Regions from separate parts of the Bacillus sp. S10(2024) genome, predicted to be linked through region 2. Evidence: predicted binding sites of a transcription regulator. Region 2 holds the regulator's gene; the other holds the start of a gene.

Region 1 (7,077 bases), 1.4 Mb from region 2:
AAAGACACTCTTTAAGTAACGTTTCTATTTATAGTGGCTGTTCATGCTCGTTCTCCTCTAACTTGTCACGCAGCTCTTTCACGCGGTAGAAAAAATAAAATGAGCCGCCTAAAAAAGCAGCAATCACACCCATCATAGCAAACATTTGCACCGCTTCTCTTTGTCCATTTGGGAGTATTAAACCGAGCATTAAAAATCCACTTAGTGCTAACATGACTTGACCGAAACGAATATAATCAGCAATTTTTTGCTGTAATTCTTTCATTCTTCACTCACTCCTCCTTTTCACTGTATCATATTTTCATCGTTTCGTAGGCAAGTAAATACAGCCAATGAGGGGGAAGTTTTCCATGAATACAAATTGAAAAAAGGGATAAAAACCTTTTCTTTTTAAGGGGCGAGAGTATCTAGCCATGCAGAGAAGCGGTCAATTCCTTTTCCTGCCACGTGCCATATGAAGACAAAGAAAGCGAGTACAAGTCACTTTTTGTTCTGTATAGCAGTGGCTTAAATGTTGAAAAGAAAAAGAGCCGTAATAGTACGGCTCTTTCTAACTTACACACCTTTATATGCTTGCATATACACTTCTTTTAATTCTGAAATAAGCGGTAATTTTGGATTTGCTGTTGTACATTGATCTTCAAATGCTCGTTCAGAAAGTACATCCACAACTGCTTCAAATGCTTCTTTTTCAACACCTTGGCCAGCGATGCTCATATTAATATTTAATTCTTTTCCAAGGGCGATAATAGCTTGTACTAATGATTCTACGCCTTCTTCCACTGTACGCGCTGGAAGTCCAAGCATTCTTGCAATATGTGCATAGCGCTCATCTGCAACAAAGTACTCGTATTTTGGGAATAGTGCATGTTTTCTTGGTTTGATTGCATTATAGCGAATAACATGCGGCATTAAAATGGCATTGGCACGTCCGTGCGGAATATGGAATTCCGGTCCTAATTTATGTGCTAAGCTGTGGTTAATACCAAGAAATGCATTTGCAAATGCCATACCAGCCATTGCTGATGCATTGTGCATTTTTTCACGAGCCTCTTCATCATTGCCATCTTTATATGCACGTGGTAAATATTTAAACACAAGCTCCATTGCTTTTAAGGCTAATCCATCTGTATAATCATTTGCCATAATCGATACATACGCTTCAATTGCATGTGTTAAAACATCCATTCCTGTGTCAGCAGTGATATGCGGCGGTACTGTCATAACAAACTGCGGATCCACAATGGCAACATCTGGTGTTAATTCATAATCAGCGAGCGGATATTTGATATTGTTCTTTTTATCTGTAATAACCGCAAATGGTGTCACTTCTGAACCTGTTCCAGATGTTGTCGGAATCGCAACAAACTGCGCCTTGTCTCCTAGTTTTGGATATTTACATGTACGTTTTCTAATATCTAAAAACTTTTGTTTTATACCAAAGAATTCTGTTTCTGGGTGCTCATAAAAGAGCCACATTCCTTTCGCTGCATCCATCGCCGATCCGCCACCAAGAGCAATAATCACGTCTGGTTTGAAGCTTCTCATCATTTCTGCACCTTTAAATACAGTTTCATCTGACGGATCTGGTTCTACTTCAGAGAATATTTCTACTTTTACATCATTTCTATGTTGAGCTAAATATTGCGTCACTACATCAATATACCCAAGCTGCACCATTCCAGGATCTGTTACAATGAATGCGCGTGAAATGTTCGGCATACTTGCTAAATATTGCGTAGCGTGTTTTTCAAAATAAATTTTTGGTGGCAACTTGAACCACTGCATATTCTTTTTTCTATTTGCAAGTCTCTTTACGTTCATTAAATGTGTTGCCGTTACGTTTTGAGAAACAGAGTTCTTTCCGTATGATCCGCATCCAAGTGTAAGCGATGGAATGAAAGCGTTATATATATCACCAATTCCACCTTGTGCTGACGGAGCATTTATAATAAGACGACATGCTTTCATACGTAATCCAAACTGTTTTTGTACTTCTTTATTTGTAGAATGAATTACAGCAGAATGTCCTAACCCGCCAAGCTCTAACATATTTTCACAATGCTGTAATCCTTCTTCTAATGAATTCGCTTTTAGACAAGCTAATACTGGACTTAATTTTTCACGAGATAACGGATAAGCTGCACCGACTCCTTTAATTTCAGCTACAAGCATCTTTGTGTCTTCAGGCACTGTAATCCCTGCTAATGCTGCAATGTAATGTGCGGATTTTCCAACAATATCACTATTTACTGCACATGTATTCTCATTAATAACAAGCTTCTCTAATTTTTTTCGTTCCTCTTCTGTTACAAAGTAACAATTATTTGCAATCATTTCTTGTTTCACATCATTATAGATTTCTTTATCTACAATAATTGCCTGTTCAGAAGCACAAATCATACCGTTGTCAAACGTTTTTGATAAAATCACATCATTTACAGAGCGTTTTACATTCGCTGATTTTTCCATATAGCATGGAACGTTACCTGGACCTACCCCTAAGGCTGGTTTACCAGTAGAATATGCTGATTTTACCATTCCAGCTCCTCCCGTCGCTAGAACAAGTGCTATCCCTTCATGATTCATTAATTGTTTTGTTGCCTCCACAGAAGGCTTTTCAATCCATTGAATACAATTCTCTGGTGCACCAGCTTTTACTGCAGCATCGCGTACTGTTTTTGCAGCTGCGATAGAACATTTTTGCGCTGAAGGGTGGAATGCAAAAATAATTGGGTTTCTCGTTTTTATCGCAATGATCGCTTTAAACATCGTTGTTGAAGTTGGATTTGTTACTGGCGTTACCCCAGCAACTACACCGACTGGTTCTGCAATTTCTATTACTTCCTCATGTGGATCCTCACGAATAATCCCCACTGTTTTATCATTTTTTATACTATTCCAAATATATTCAGTTGCGAAAATATTTTTAATACATTTATCCTCATATACACCGCGGCCCGTTTCTTCAACAGCCATTTTTGCAAGTGGCATATGTTGATCCACACCCGCAAGTGCCATTTGATGTACAATGTTGTCAATTTGTTCTTGTGTAAACCCTTCTAATGCTTGTAAAGCCTTTTGACCGTTCTTTGCTAACGCTTCAATCATGTCTGTTACTTCTTGCATTTCATTTACAACTTTCTCTTTGACTACCATGTAATTTCCTCCTATTCTGCTGTTGGACTTTTAAAGTCCCTAGGGGTCTAAATATGTCCCTGTTAGCTTAAAAAAATAGAACTACCTTTTCTACATGAATCTCATTGTTTGTGAAATATTTCACATAATTTTATGCGAAGCATCTCGCTTCCTGTGTTTTACTATACACCAGATATTTATATATGTGTGTGTCCAATTTGTGAAATGTTTCACAAATTATATATGTTCGTCTTTCAAGATATAATTTGCTGTTATGCAGAAAAAAGGAAACTGCACTCACTTGCTCTCTTTGGTTTTAACTGCGCATGTAGCAGAAAAAGGCCCTAACCGCTTCTATGCATGACCAGATGCTCTCGACCATCTAAAAAAATAGTTTTATATTGTTTTTTTATTTGAAATTATATAGCACAAGCACTACTTTATTTCGTAGTGCTTGTTCCCTTATGATAACGCTCGTGCTAAATCTTCAATTAAATCTTCCCCGTCCTCAATTCCCACTGAAATACGAATTAATGTATCTGTAATTCCTAGCTCTGCACGGCGTTCTGCTGGAATAGAAGCGTGCGTCATTTGCGAAGGAATAGAAATTAAGCTTTCTACTGCTCCTAAGCTTTCAGCAAGTGTAAAGTATTGTACCTTCTCAAGTACAGTGTTTAATGTTTCTTGACTATCCACATCAAATGAAATAATTGCACCGAATCCCTTCGCTTGTTCTGCCGCTAAGTTGTGGTTATGGTGAGTGCTAAGCCCTGGATAATACACTTTATTTACTTTCGGATGATTTTGTAAAAACTCAGCAATTGCACGCGCATTTACTTCATGCTCTTCCATACGCACTCCTAATGTTTTTAAGCCCCGTAGTAATAAAAAGCTATCCTGTGGTCCTAAAATACCACCTGTTGAATTTTGTACAAAGTGAAGATCTTCTGCTAACTCTGCACTATTTACAGCTACTACCCCAGCAACAACATCGCTATGACCGCCTAAATATTTTGTTGCACTATGAAGTACAACGTCTGCACCAAGAGAGATTGGTGTTTGCCAATACGGTGTCATAAATGTATTATCAACAATTGTTAATAAACCTTGTTCTTTAGCAAGTGCTGCAATTTGTTTAATATCCGTAATTTTTAAAAGCGGGTTTGTCGGTGTTTCAACATAAATTGCTTTTGTGTTTGGAAGAAGCGCTGCTTTTACTTCTTCTAAGTTTGTTGTATCAGCAAATGTATGTGCAATCCCAAAGCGATTTAATACTTTTGACATGACGCGGTACGTTCCACCGTACACATCATCAGTTAAAACAACGTGATCTCCTTTAGAGAAAAGCATCATTACTGCTGTAATTGCTGCCATGCCTGATCCGAATGCAAATCCCGCATAACCATTTTCAAGAACAGCAATTGTTTCTTCAAGAGCTGAACGAGTTGGATTTCCTGTACGTGAATATTCATATCCCTTATGATTTCCTACACCTTCTTGTTTGTACGTACTCGTTTGATAAATCGGTACGGTTACAGCTCCAGTTGAAGGTTCTCCGATATGAATACCATGAATTAATTTTGTTTTTGTTCTCATTTTATTCCCATCCTTTGTATATATCCTTACTCAAATAGCATTCACTGCTATCTGGAAAAATGGTTACAATATTTGTTCCTGTCTTAGTTACGTTATCCGATGTGAATACCTTGAATTAACTTTGCTTTTGTTCTCATTTTATTCCCATCCTTTGTATATGTTCTTACTCAAATAACGTTCGCTGCTATCTGGAAAAATGGTTACGATATTTGTTCCTGGCTTTGCTTTCTCAGCTTCTAATAAGCTTGCATGTAGTGCTGCTCCCGAAGAACTGCCAACGAGGAGCCCTTCCTTTTGCGCCAGTTGTTTCACAAGTGAAAACGCATCACGATCTGAAATCGTATGAATGGCATCAAAATATGTTGGAATAAGAAATGGTGGTATAAACTCAAGCCCAATTCCTTCTGTCTCATGAGAACCGGCTTCGCCCCCATTTAAAATAGAGCCTTCTGGTTCAACAATGACTGTTTTAATTTGTTGATTTTGCTCTTTCAAATATGATGCTGTTCCCATAAATGTTCCGCCGGTTCCAGCACCAGCGACAAATATATCAATATGCCCATCTAGTGCCTCCCACAGTTCAGGCCCTAATGTTTTATAGTATGCACGTGGATTTGCTTCATTTGCAAATTGACATGGAGAATACGAATTTGGAATTTCTTTTAGAAGTTCTTCTGCTTTTGCAATAGCACCTGTCATTCCTTGTGACGTTGGTGTATGAACAATTGTTGCACCAAGAGCCTTCATAAGTTCTTGTTTTTCAATACTAAATTTTTTTGGAACGCAAACGATAACCTGTAAATCATGCTCAAGTGCTGCCAGTGCCAGTCCGATTCCTGTATTGCCAGCAGTCGGTTCAATAATGGTTCCCCCTGGCTTTACAAGCCCTTTGGCAAGAGCATCCTCAATTAATTCTCGCCCTAATCGATCTTTCACACTGCCGCCTGGATTGAAAAATTCAAGCTTTGCAAAAATCCGAACACCTTCTGGAAGTAAAAAGCGCGTAATCTCAACGAGTGGTGTATGTCCGATTAGGTCGTGAATACTGCGATACACTTTCATCGTATTTCCTCCTTACCTAACCCCTCAAAAGAAAAAGGCAACTGTATGTATTTTCTTTATATGAAACAGTTGCCTTTTTGCTACATTACTTTAATTCTTCTAATACCTTTACGATAAAGTTTGTAGAATGAAGAGCTGCTTGATCTAAAAACTGCTCGAACGAAACATCTGATTCTTTACCAGCAATATCAGAAAGTGCACGAATGATAACAAATGGCACTTGATATTGATAACATACTTGTGCAACTGCCGCAGCTTCCATTTCTACTGCATACAGATCAGTAAACTTCTCACGAATAAATGAAACGCGGTTTGGATCGCTCATGAAAGAATCACCTGTTGCGATCATACCTTTAACAACTTGAATTCCTTCTGCTGTTTGCATACATTTTTCAGCTAATGCAACAAGTTCTTCATCGGCTGGAAATCCTGCTGGCATTCCTGGTACTTGACCGTATTCATAGTTAAATGCTGTTACATCTACGTCATGATGACGAACTTCTGTTGAAATGACAACATCGCCTACGTTTAAAGAATGATGGAATCCACCAGCTGAACCTGTATTAATAATTTTTTCCGGCTGATAACGTTCTAATAAAATCGTCGTGGACATCGCTGCATTTACTTTACCAATACCAGATTTCAACAAGATTACTTCATGTCCTGCTAATGTACCTTTCGTAAATTCACAACCCGCAACTGTTTCTGTTTCCGCTTGTTCTAACTTGTCACGTAAAATACGTACTTCTTCTTCCATTGCTCCAATTACAGCAATTCTCAATCTAATCCCTCTTTCTATTGCTTCGTTGCCTCCATTACCCAAACATAATGATTCATGCGAGTAAATGAGACATGAAAGCCATTGTTTTCAAAAATAGATTGCATGACTGGAATACGCGTATAATATTCCGTTTGTAGATCATTTGCTAGCTCATAAAACCCTCGCTGCTGTGCAACCTCAATAGTTTTATCATATGCTTCCTGATCTACAAATATCGTGTCAGCAAACACTATTTTACCACCTTTGTTTAGCAATTGACTATACTTCGCAATTGCTACATTTTTTTCTTCATCAAGCAAGTGGTGAAACGCATATGTGCTGACGATTGTATCCACATGCGAAGGAGTGACAAAGTTCAAAAAATCACCTTCTGTAATCGATACTTCTTTCGGAAGCTTCTGCTTGGCAATCGTACGCATTTCTTTTGATGGCTCTATCCCGTAAACGGTGCGACCAGCAGCTAATAATCTATTTGTTAAGTTGCCGGTACCAACACCAAA
Region 2 (12,044 bases):
CTTTCATTAGGAAGTAGCCTTTTTACTAACTATTTATAACATTGAACAGCTTCTCATAATGAGGGCTTATTACATCATACCGCCCATACCGCCCATGCCCATGCCACCCATGTCAGGCATTGCAGGTGCGTTTGGTTCTGGCTTGTCAGCAACAACTGCTTCAGTTGTTAAGAACATTGCCGCAACAGATGCTGCGTTTTGAAGAGCAGAACGAGTTACTTTCGTTGGATCTACGATACCAGACTCAAGCATATTTACCCATTCGCCTGTTGCTGCGTTGAAACCAACGCCAACTTTTTCGCCTTTTAAGCGCTCTACAACTACAGAACCTTCTAAACCAGCGTTCACTGCGATTTGACGAACCGGCTCTTCTAACGCACGAAGTACGATGTTAATACCTGTTGCTTCGTCGCCTTCAGCTGCAAGACCAGCTACTTTAGTATATACGTTCATAAGTGCAGTACCACCACCAGCAACAATACCTTCTTCTACTGCTGCACGAGTTGAGTTAAGTGCATCTTCAATGCGAAGTTTGCGCTCTTTCAATTCAGTTTCAGTTGCCGCACCCACTTTAATTACAGCTACGCCACCCGCTAATTTAGCAAGACGTTCTTGTAATTTTTCGCGATCGAATTCAGAAGTTGTTTCTTCTAACTGCGCACGAATTTGACCGATGCGAGCTTCGATTTGTTCTGTGTTTCCTACACCTTCAACAATTGTTGTATTTTCTTTCGTTACAACAATTTTGCCAGCACGGCCTAGAGATGCAATAGTTGCAGATTTTAAGTCACGGCCTAACTCTTCTGTAATTACTTCGCCGCCAGTTAAGATTGCGATATCTTCTAACATCGCTTTACGACGATCACCGAAGCCAGGAGCTTTAACAGCTACTACGTTGAACGTACCACGAAGTTTATTTACTACTAATGTAGCTAACGCTTCGCCTTCTACGTCTTCAGAGATGATAAGAAGTGGTTTACCTTGTTGTACCACTTGCTCTAATACTGGTAAGATTTCTTGAATGCTAGAAACCTTTTTATCTGTAATTAAGATAAATGGATTATCAAGAACAGCTTCCATTTTATCAGAATCAGTAATCATGTAAGGAGAAGCATATCCACGGTCGAACTGCATACCTTCTACTACATCTAATTCTGTTGTGAATCCTTTAGATTCTTCTAATGTAATAACGCCGTCGTTACCAACGCGCTCCATCGCTTCTGCAATTAATTGTCCTACTTCTTCGTCAGCAGCAGAAATAGCAGCTACTTGTGCAATAGAAGATTTACCTTCGATTGGTTTAGAAATCGTTTTTAATTCTTCAATTGCTGCTACAACAGCTTTTTCAATACCTTTACGAAGACCCATTGGATTCGCACCAGCTGTTACGTTCTTTAAACCTTCACGAATCATTGCTTGCGCTAATACAGTTGCAGTTGTTGTTCCATCACCAGCTACATCGTTTGTTTTGCTAGCAACTTCTGCAACTAGTTTTGCACCCATATTTTCAAATGCATCTTCTAATTCAATTTCTTTTGCGATTGTTACACCGTCATTTGTAATAAGCGGAGAACCGAATTTTTTCTCAAGTACAACGTTACGACCTTTTGGTCCAAGTGTAACTTTTACTGCGTTTGCAAGAGTGTCGACACCGCGAAGCATCGAACGACGTGCTTCTTCACTAAATTTAATATCTTTTGCCATAATATTTGACCCCCTTGAATTTTTAAAGATTTATATAATTAACCAATAATTGCTAAGATGTCGCTTTCACGTAAAATTAAGTATTCTGTACCTTCGTATTTCACTTCAGTACCTGCATATTTTGAGAAGATGATACGATCTCCTGTAGCTACATCTAAAGCAACACGCTCACCATTTTCAAGCACACGACCAGTACCAACTGCCACTACTTTACCTTCTTGTGGTTTTTCTTTTGCAGTGTCTGGTAGTACGATACCACTTGCTGTTTTTTCTTCTGCCTGAACAAGTTCAATAATAACGCGATCACCTAATGGCTTTAGCATGAACAACAACCTCCTCAATTTATTATGTAAATTTTATATTTATTAGCACTCTAACACTTCGAGTGCTAACACACTTATTATAATAAAGAATCTCATTTTCTTTTGCAAGTGAAAAAATCGTAATTTTTCGGAAAACTATTTTATCCCCTCTTCCACTTGTTCCAAAGTGTTTATACCTTACTTAATAATTACATAATGGAAGATGCATTGATACATATATCCATTTTAATTTTCCGACATATTAAGTCACTGCTATACAAAATACAACATGACCGTTACTTGCTCCCTTTGTTTATAAACATCGTATGTGGCAGGAAAAGGCTCTGACTGCTTCTAAGCACGGCCAACTACTCTCGTCCTCCTCTAAAAAGAAAGGGGCCTATGGCGTTTTTTAACTTGCACATGATAGAGATTCCATCTTTTTTTCACCTTCTCCTATGTTACAATAAGAAAGATGCCATAAGTTGTTTTCTCTATGGATAGAGCATTTTCCTTTTTCTTTACAAAAAATTCAAAAAGGAGTTACGAAATTGAAGAGACAATATTGGTGGGTTATTGTTACATATATTTTGATGCAATTATCAGGTATAATCGGTGGATGGATTCTTTTAAAAAGCGGAGTATACAATAATGGACACCGGACCTTTGAAGAAAAAGTTCAACTGGCAAGTGCACATTGGGGACTGATTAGCTTCTTTATCGCTCTTATCATCATCCTTGTGTTACTCCGTAATGATACAGAATCCGAAAAATGGAATCGCGGAAAAACAAACATACCTGCTACGATAGGGTGGATTATTCTAGGAGTTTTTCTTGCTTTATTTGCCCAAGTTATTGCTGGCACAATTGAAACACAAGTTTTTAAAATTAAAGCAGAATCTGAAAATACACAAAACATTATCGATATTATAAAAGCTGCGCCATTATTTATGATTGTTTCATCTATATTTGCTCCTATTCTTGAGGAGATTGTATTTAGAAAAATTCTATTTGGCACACTATATAAACGATATAACTTCTTTATCGCAGCAATCGTAAGTTCGCTTATATTTGCTCTCATTCATTTTGACCCTACACATTTATTAGTGTATATTTCCATGGGACTTGTTTTTTCATTTTTATACGTACAAACAAAACGAATTATTGTACCAATTATGGCTCATGTTATGATGAATACAAATGTTATGTTAATTACATTCGTACTTCGTCCCTATCTAGAAAAAGCTGAAAAACTGCAAGGATTCATCGGAGGATTTTAAACATGCGAAATTCACCATTTGTTATGGCAACTTTGTATTTTCTTCTAGGTTGTATATTTACATACTTAGCAATCACAAGTGTGAAAGACACGATTTGGAACTTTTACACAATACTACTTGCCATAATGGCAACAGTTGATTTTAATTTGGCAATTCGCCTTCTTTTTTCTAAACCGAAAAAAGATAGCCAGAAAAATTATCCACAATAAAAACGCAGGAGATTCCTGCGTTTTTATTGTGGATAATTTTTCAAAAAGTACACGAGCGTTTGTAACTCTACCGCTAAATCAATATGATGAATTCGAATATGTTCTGATATGTTTAGCCTAGCAGGTGTAAAGTTTAAAACACCTTGTATGCTCGTATGTGATAAGCGATCTGCTACAGCTTGTGCAACAGAAGCAGGCACTGTTAATATTGCCACTTTTATATCACCCGATAGTCTCTCTTCTAACTCATCCAGATGATATACTGGAATCCCGCCGATTTCTTTTCCAACTTTCTCTTCATCAACGTCAAATGCCATCTCAATTTTTGTATTATTATTTTTCGTAAAATTGTAATGTAAGAAAGCGGTACCTAAATTACCTACCCCAATTAATGCTACACGTGTTACATCGTCTTGATCAAGTGTTTCGCGAAAAAACGACAATAAATAATTTACATTATAGCCATATCCCTTTTTCCCTAATGCCCCAAAATATGAAAAATCTCTTCGAATTGTCGCTGAATCCACTTTCACCGCTTCACTTAATTCTGCAGATGATACGCGTTGCTTACCAGATAACGATAGGTTTTGGATAAATCGATAGTATAGAGGCAATCTTTTGGCAGTTGCCTGCGGAATTTTAGGCTGCTCCATGCAACCCCCTCCTCTCTTCCTATCTGTTCAAGTGATTGAAACATGTACGGAAGTTTAGCATTGATAGTTTTCCTTGTATAATAGAGAGAGAATTTCTCTATTTATGTTCAACTATACACTATTTTTAGTATGATTGAGAAATATAATCATGGCAAAGTTAAGAAAATATTTGAGGTGAAAACATTGATTTTACTACAAGTGAATAACCTTTCCAAGTTGTTCGCCGCCGAAGTGATTCTTTCAAACATTAAGTTAGAAGTACAGACGCGCGATCGTATTGCACTTGTCGGGCGTAATGGCGCAGGAAAGTCTACATTATTAAAGATTATTGCCGGAGAATTATCCCATGACGGCGGCGAAATTATAAAGCCGAAAGATGTATCTATCGGTTACTTAGCGCAGCACACTGGTCTTGAAACATCATTAACAATTTGGGATGAAATGCTAACGGTCTTTCTTCACTTACAACGCATGGAGAAAGAACTCCGCAGACTAGAACAAGAAATGGGAAAAGAAGAGAACTTCACAAATGAAACCATTTATGAAAAATTGTTAGCAGAATATGATCGTCTACAATTAGACTATAAAAATGAAGGCGGCTATCAATACGAAGCTGATATTCGTTCTGTTTTAAGCGGTCTTGGTTTTCCTCCCGAAACACACGGAACGACAATCTCCACATTAAGCGGTGGACAAAAGACTCGTTTAGCTCTCGGGAAGTTATTATTAACAAAACCAGATTTACTTATTCTCGATGAGCCAACCAACCATTTAGATATCGATACATTAACGTGGCTCGAGCAATATTTACAAGGTTATCCTGGGGCTATTTTAATCGTTTCACACGATCGGTACTTTCTAGATAGACTTGTCACACAAGTATATGAAATCTCCAATAAACAAAGTCGAAAGTACACAGGAAACTATAGTAAATACTTAGACCTTAAAGCGGCCCTATATGAACAAGAGATGAAACGTTACGAAAAACAGCAAGAAGAAGTAACAAAATTGCAAGATTTTATCCAAAAGAATATTGCCCGTGCGTCTACAACAAAACGGGCGCAAAGCCGCCGAAAACAATTAGATCGTATGGAACTTATGGACAAACCAATCGGCGATACAAAATCCGCTTCTTTCCACTTTGATATCGATAAACAAAGTGGTAATGATGTATTACAAGTAAGAGATGTGACAATTGGCTATGAGAATGAGCCAATTATTCAAAACATTCGTTTCCAATTAACGAGAGGTGATAGTGTTGCGCTAGTCGGTCCAAACGGAATCGGAAAATCCACTTTATTAAAATCTCTTGTGGATAAACTTCGCCCTTTAAACGGTACTATTTCGTTTGGTTCTAACGTTTCTATCGGATATTATGACCAAGAACAAGCAAACTTAACATCATCAAAACGTGTATTAGATGAACTTTGGGATGATTATCCGATGCAACCAGAAAAAGAGATTCGCACAGTACTTGGGAACTTTTTATTTTCTGGTGACGACGTTCTAAAACCCGTTTCTTCTTTAAGCGGTGGACAAAAGGCACGTTTAGCTCTTGCAAAGCTTATGATGCAAAAGTCAAATGTACTTATTTTAGACGAACCGACCAACCATTTAGATTTAAGCAGCAAAGAAATTTTAGAAAATGCGCTTATTGATTTTCCAGGAACGATTTTATTTGTTTCCCATGACCGCTATTTCATTAATCGCATTGCCACAAAGGTGATTGAGTTATCCCAGGGTGGAGCTGAGGAATACCTCGGTGATTACGATTATTATATAGAAAAGAAAAATGAAATGCTCGAACGCGCTGAACTTGAAGACCAAGAAACAAATAAACCTGTACAAAAACAAGTGGCACAAGAAAAATTAAATTACATCGAAGAAAAAGAACGTAAAAAGCAAGAACGCCAACGTATGCGTAGAATTGAAGAACTAGAAGAAAAGATTGCAGCAATTGAAGAACAAATCGCGGCATTAGAGGAACAACTTTGTCTTCCAGAAGTATACGCTGATTACGAGAGAGCCAGTGATATTACAGCAAAAAAACAAACACTTCAAGAACAATTAGAAGCATGTATGGAAGAATGGGAAGAATTACAACTATGAAACGGTCAGTGATTACACTGACCGTTTTATTTATCCTGCTATTTTAGGATAGTAAGATCCCACTGATGGAAGTTTCACTTTATCCACAGTAATATTCACAGATTTACCTTTATATTTTCAATATAAACAAAAGTTTTCCACGTTATCCACAAGAACGATAATATTTATCCACATTTTATACTCACAAAAAAACCTACATTATCAACAGATAATGTAGGTTTTATCCACATGTTGTGGTTAATTCTGTGTATAAAATTATATCTTTTATCAAAAAGGATTTCTCTATCCACAACTAACCGTTCTTGAATTATGATTCAATATCCAAACCAGGGTTTGCATTTAATGCTAACGTTGCTCTCTTTCCTTGCTCATATGCAATCGTACCAGCAGCAGCAATCATAGCAGCGTTATCTGTGCATAAGGATAACGGAGGAATGATAAGTTCAACATCTTTTTTCTTTGTAAACTCTTCCTCTAAGCGTGCTCGTAATCCTTTATTGGCTGCTACTCCACCAGCAAGAAGCACTTGCTTTACACCATATTCTTCTGTTGCTCTTATTGTTTTTGTTACTAATACATCAATTACACTTGCCTGGAAACTAGCAGCTAAATTTTCAGGGGTAAGTTCTTCTCCGCGCTGTTTTGCGTTATGCACAGTGTTAATAACTGCAGATTTTAATCCACTGAAACTAAAATCATATGAATCAGGCTCCAGCCATGCACGAGGCAAATCAATTGTCGGCTCTCCTTCATGCGCAAGACGATCAATATGAGGTCCACCCGGATACGGTAATGATAACGTACGCGCCACTTTATCGTACGCCTCTCCAGCAGCATCATCTCGCGTTTCTCCAATTACTTCAAATGAACCATGCTCTTTCATATAAACGAGCTCTGTATGTCCACCTGATACAACGAGAGACAGTAATGGAAATTGTAGTTCTTGTACTAAACGATTCGCATAAATATGTCCTGCGATATGATGCACACCAACTAAAGGAATATTATGCGCAAAAGCTACTGCTTTTGCTGCATTCACCCCAATTAACAATGCGCCAACGAGGCCTGGTCCTTCAGTAACAGCAATTGCATCAATATCTTCAAATTTCACTTTTGCTTCTTTTAACGCTTCTTCTAATACAACCGTTATTTGTTCAACATGGTGGCGAGATGCAATTTCTGGAACAACCCCACCAAAACGTTTATGACTTTCAATTTGCGAAGCTACAACGTTCGCTAAAATATCTCGTCCATTTTTCACAACTGCTACAGCCGTTTCATCACAGCTTGTTTCAACACCAAGAATAATTGTATCTTTTTTCATCATAAATTCACCCACATTACAAGACCATCTTCATAATTGTCTGTATAGTATCTTTTACGAATTCCGCCATTTTGAAAACCAAATTTTCGATATAACTTTTTCGCAACTTCATTTGAAACACGTACTTCAAGTGTCATCGTCTTTGCTCCAAAAGCTCTCGCTTTGTTCATTACCTCTTGTAACAACGCTACTCCAAGCTTTAGACCACGGTATTTGGGCAATATAGCAATGTTCGTGATATGTGATTCATCAAGAATAATCCAAAGTCCGCAATAGCCTATAATTCCTTCCTCTGTTTCCAACACAACATAGTGCGCATACTCATTCATGTTTAATTCCCGTTCAAATGCTTCGGCAGTCCAAGGCGTCGTAAATGAAGATTCTTCAATCAGAACAATTTGTGGTATGTCTTCTTCCTTCATATTTCTAAATGTAATATTCATTTATAAGACTCCTACTTATTTTGACTTTCTAACCATTTTGCCTCTGCTTCTGCTAAACGAAGATAACTTGGTACAAATGTATGCACAGGTTGCTCCTCTTTCTGTAAGCCTAAGAAAGCTAATTCACTTGGACGTGGATTATGTTTCGTCGGCGCAGTAAATACAGCTTGATCTCCTAACTGTTCTACAATTGTATCTTTATGCTGTTCTACATCGTTTCCGATAAATAAAACAGGTTGCTCCATCTCTTTTAACATTTGAAGCCAATCAACAATGAGAACAATACGATCTTCTTTCACAGCTTGTAATTCTTGTTCTCTATATGTATATAATCCTGTATAAATTTGCTGACGACGGCCATCAAATAATGGACAAATGTATCCTGGGAAATTGGTTCCGTTTGCTGCTAGTACTTCTAAGCTCGATACACCCACAATCGGAATTTGCAGTGACCAGGCCAATGTTTTCGCCGCTGTCACACCAATACGAACACCTGTATAAGAGCCCGGACCTGCCGCTACAACGATTTTATTTAATTCTTTTGGTTTCACATTACATTCTTTTAAAAGTTGCTCTACTGCTGGCATCAAACGCACAGAATGGTTTTTTGTTAAATTTGTAATGATCTCTCCTACAACAGTAGTTCCATCAATAAGAGAAACTCCCATTACATAGTTAGAAGTATCAATTGCTAGTACTTTCATTTTGTAATAGCTCCTCACATAATCTAATATAACGTTCTCCACTCGGCTCTAATACAATTTTCCTTGTACTATCTCCCTCGTGGAATAAACTAATTTTTAAAAGTGAAGGTGGTAAAAAAGCCTCTATTAAATGCGCCCATTCCACCACTGTTACACCTTCACCATAAAAATATTCATCAAAACCTAAATCTTCTTCGCTCTCTGCTAATCGGTATACATCCATATGATACAGCGGTAATCGTCCTTTGTATTCTTTAATAATATTGAAAGTGGGGCTATTTACAACACGTTTTACACCAAGACCTTTTGCAAGACCTTTTGTAAATGTTGTTTTACCTGCACCTAAATCCCCTTCTAAAATCAAAACATCCTGCACCTCAACTAATTGTCCAAGCTTTTCTGATAAATGCTGCGTTTCTTTTGAAGACATCGTCTTTATTTCATATTTATTCAAAGGTTTCACCTACCTTACTGTTAGTATTCTCTACTCTTTATTATACAGATTTTTTATTTTTGTTTCAGTTTCAAATATATAAAAAAGACCTTAGGAATTTTCCTAAGGATAAGATTGACTGTCTTATAAGTTTAATTAGAATAAATAAAAAAATACGAAACACATTGTTTCGTTCTTTATTTTATATAAGTGGCGGTCCCGACCGGGGTCGAACCGGCGATCTCCTGCGTGACAGGCAGGCATGTTAACCACTACACCACGGGACCACTTGGTTGCGGGGACAGGATTTGAACCTGCGACCTTCGGGTTATGAGCCCGACGAGCTACCAGACTGCTCCACCCCGCGATGATAAAAATAAGCCTGGCAACGTCCTACTCTCACAGGGACAAAGTCCCAACTACCATCGGCGCTAGAGAGCTTAACTTCCGTGTTCGGTATGGGAACGGGTGTGACCTCTCTGCCATCATTACCAGACTTATGAAGGTATATTCCTTCAAAACTAGATAACATTTGCTTCATATTATATGGTTAAGTCCTCGATCTATTAGTATTCGTCAGCTCCACATGTCACCATGCTTCCACCTCGAACCTATCAACCTGATCATCTTTCAGGGATCTTACTAGCTTAACGCTATGGGAAATCTCATCTTGAGGGGGGCTTCATGCTTAGATGCTTTCAGCACTTATCCCTTCCGCACATAGCTACCCAGCTATGCCCTTGGCAGAACAACTGGTACACCAGCGGTGCGTCCATCCCGGTCCTCTCGTACTAAGGACAGCTCCTCTCAAATTTCCTACGCCCACGACGGATAGGGACCGAACTGTCTCACGACGTTCTGAACCCAGCTCGCGTACCGCTTTAATGGGCGAACAGCCCAACCCTTGGGACCGACTACAGCCCCAGGATGCGATGAGCCGACATCGAGGTGCCAAACCTCCCCGTCGATGTGGACTCTTGGGGGAGATAAGCCTGTTATCCCCGGGGTAGCTTTTATCCGTTGAGCGATGGCCCTTCCATGCGGAACCACCGGATCACTAAGCCCGACTTTCGTCCCTGCTCGACTTGTAGGTCTCGCAGTCAAGCTCCCTTATGCCTTTGCACTCTACGAATGATTTCCAACCATTCTGAGGGAACCTTTGGGCGCCTCCGTTACTTTTTAGGAGGCGACCGCCCCAGTCAAACTGCCCACCTGACACTGTCTCCCGGGTCGATAAGACCCGTAGGTTAGAATTTCAATACAGCCAGGGCGGTATCCCACCAGCGCCTCCACCGAAGCTAGCGCTCCGGCTTCAAAGGCTCCCGCCTATCCTGTACAAGCTGTACCAAAATTCAATATCAGGCTACAGTAAAGCTCCACGGGGTCTTTCCGTCCTGTCGCGGGTAACCTGCATCTTCACAGGTACTATAATTTCACCGAGTCTCTGGTTGAGACAGTGCCCAAATCGTTACACCTTTCGTGCGGGTCGGAACTTACCCGACAAGGAATTTCGCTACCTTAGGACCGTTATAGTTACGGCCGCCGTTTACTGGGGCTTCAGTTCAGAGCTTCGCTTGCGCTAACCCCTCTCCTTAACCTTCCAGCACCGGGCAGGTGTCAGCCCCTATACTTCGCCTTACGGCTTCGCAGAGACCTGTGTTTTTGCTAAACAGTCGCTTGGGCCTATTCACTGCGGCTTTCCGTTAAGAAAGCACCCCTTCTCCCGAAGTTACGGGGTCATTTTGCCGAGTTCCTTAACCAGAGTTCTCTCGCACACCTTAGGATTCTCTCCTCGCCTACCTGTGTCGGTTTGCGGTACAGGCACCTTTTATCTCGCTAGAAGCTTTTCTTGGCAGCGGGGAATCAAAGACTTCGCTCCATAAGGAGCTTCCCCATCACAGCTTAGCCTTCGCGGTAAGCGGATTTGCCTACTTACCAGCCTAACTGCTTGGACGTGCTCAACCAATCGCACGCTTCTTCTATCCTTCTGCGTCCCTCCATTGCTCAAACGATAAAGAGGTGGTACAGGAATATCAACCTGTTGTCCATCGCCTACGCCTGTCGGCCTCGGCTTAGGTCCTGACTAACCCTGAGCGGACGAGCCTTCCTCAGGAAACCTTAGGCATTCGGTGGACGGGATTCTCACCCGTCTTTCGCTACTCATACCGGCATTCTCACTTCTAAGCGCTCCACCAGTCCTTACGATCTGACTTCACAGCACTTAGAACGCTCCCCTACCACTGATACCATAGGTATCAATCCGCAGCTTCGGTGGTGTATTTAGCCCCGGTACATTTTCGGCGCAGAGTCACTCGACTAGTGAGCTATTACGCACTCTTTAAATGGTGGCTGCTTCTAAGCCAACATCCTAGTTGTCTAAGCAACTCCACATCCTTTTCCACTTAATACACACTTTGGGACCTTAGCTGGCGGTCTGGGCTGTTTCCCTTTTGACTACGGATCTTATCACTCGCAGTCTGACTCCTAAGGATAAGTCATTGGCATTCGGAGTTTGACTGAATTCGGTAATCCGATGGGGACCCCTAGTCCAATCAGTGCTCTACCTCCAAGACTCTTACACTTAAGGCTAGCCCTAAAGCTATTTCGGGGAGAACCAGCTATCTCCAGGTTCGATTGGAATTTCTCCGCTACCCACACCTCATCCCCGCACTTTTCAACGTGCGTGGGTTCGGGCCTCCATTCAGTGTTACCTGAACTTCACCCTGGACATGGGTAGATCACCTGGTTTCGGGTCTACGACCACGTACTAAACGCCCTATTCAGACTCGCTTTCGCTACGGCTCCGCCTCTTCAGCTTAACCTCGCACGGGATCGTAACTCGCCGGTTCATTCTACAAAAGGCACGCCATCACCCGTTAACGG

Evidence for each region. Region 2 encodes Rex, which represses fermentation and respiration genes when NADH is low (regulators of the CRP and FNR family bind a similar motif). Its sites were predicted from a motif close to TTGTGAAATATTTCACAA; they were not measured.
Region 1: adhE (bifunctional acetaldehyde-CoA/alcohol dehydrogenase) is a predicted target of Rex. The motif match lies at 3,357-3,374, and genes of this name have one in related genera.

What each region holds. Positions count from the first base shown of each region.
Region 1 is NZ_JBFLUR010000002.1:4,705,756-4,712,832, reverse strand. It holds gene AB1280_RS23955 (HAD family hydrolase) at 1-15, shown strand, start outside; gene AB1280_RS23950 (YrhC family protein) at 29-265, opposite strand; gene adhE (bifunctional acetaldehyde-CoA/alcohol dehydrogenase) at 556-3,159, opposite strand; gene AB1280_RS23940 (bifunctional cystathionine gamma-lyase/homocysteine desulfhydrase) at 3,601-4,734, opposite strand; gene AB1280_RS23935 (O-acetylserine dependent cystathionine beta-synthase) at 4,873-5,796, opposite strand; gene mtnN (5'-methylthioadenosine/S-adenosylhomocysteine nucleosidase) at 5,882-6,577, opposite strand; gene AB1280_RS23925 (class I SAM-dependent DNA methyltransferase) at 6,592-7,077, opposite strand, start outside.
Region 2 is NZ_JBFLUR010000002.1:3,304,241-3,316,284, forward strand. It holds gene groL (chaperonin GroEL) at 70-1,704, opposite strand; gene groES (co-chaperone GroES) at 1,743-2,027, opposite strand; gene AB1280_RS16675 (CPBP family intramembrane glutamic endopeptidase) at 2,558-3,286, shown strand; gene AB1280_RS16680 (YdiK family protein) at 3,289-3,495, shown strand; gene AB1280_RS16685 (redox-sensing transcriptional repressor Rex) at 3,519-4,148, opposite strand; gene AB1280_RS16690 (ATP-binding cassette domain-containing protein) at 4,332-6,257, shown strand; gene tsaD (tRNA (adenosine(37)-N6)-threonylcarbamoyltransferase complex transferase subunit TsaD) at 6,565-7,581, opposite strand; gene rimI (ribosomal protein S18-alanine N-acetyltransferase) at 7,581-8,024, opposite strand; gene tsaB (tRNA (adenosine(37)-N6)-threonylcarbamoyltransferase complex dimerization subunit type 1 TsaB) at 8,036-8,728, opposite strand; gene tsaE (tRNA (adenosine(37)-N6)-threonylcarbamoyltransferase complex ATPase subunit type 1 TsaE) at 8,709-9,182, opposite strand; tRNA gene AB1280_RS16715 (tRNA-Asp) at 9,373-9,448, opposite strand; tRNA gene AB1280_RS16720 (tRNA-Met) at 9,452-9,528, opposite strand; rRNA gene rrf (5S ribosomal RNA) at 9,542-9,657, opposite strand; rRNA gene AB1280_RS16730 (23S ribosomal RNA) at 9,708-12,044, opposite strand, start outside.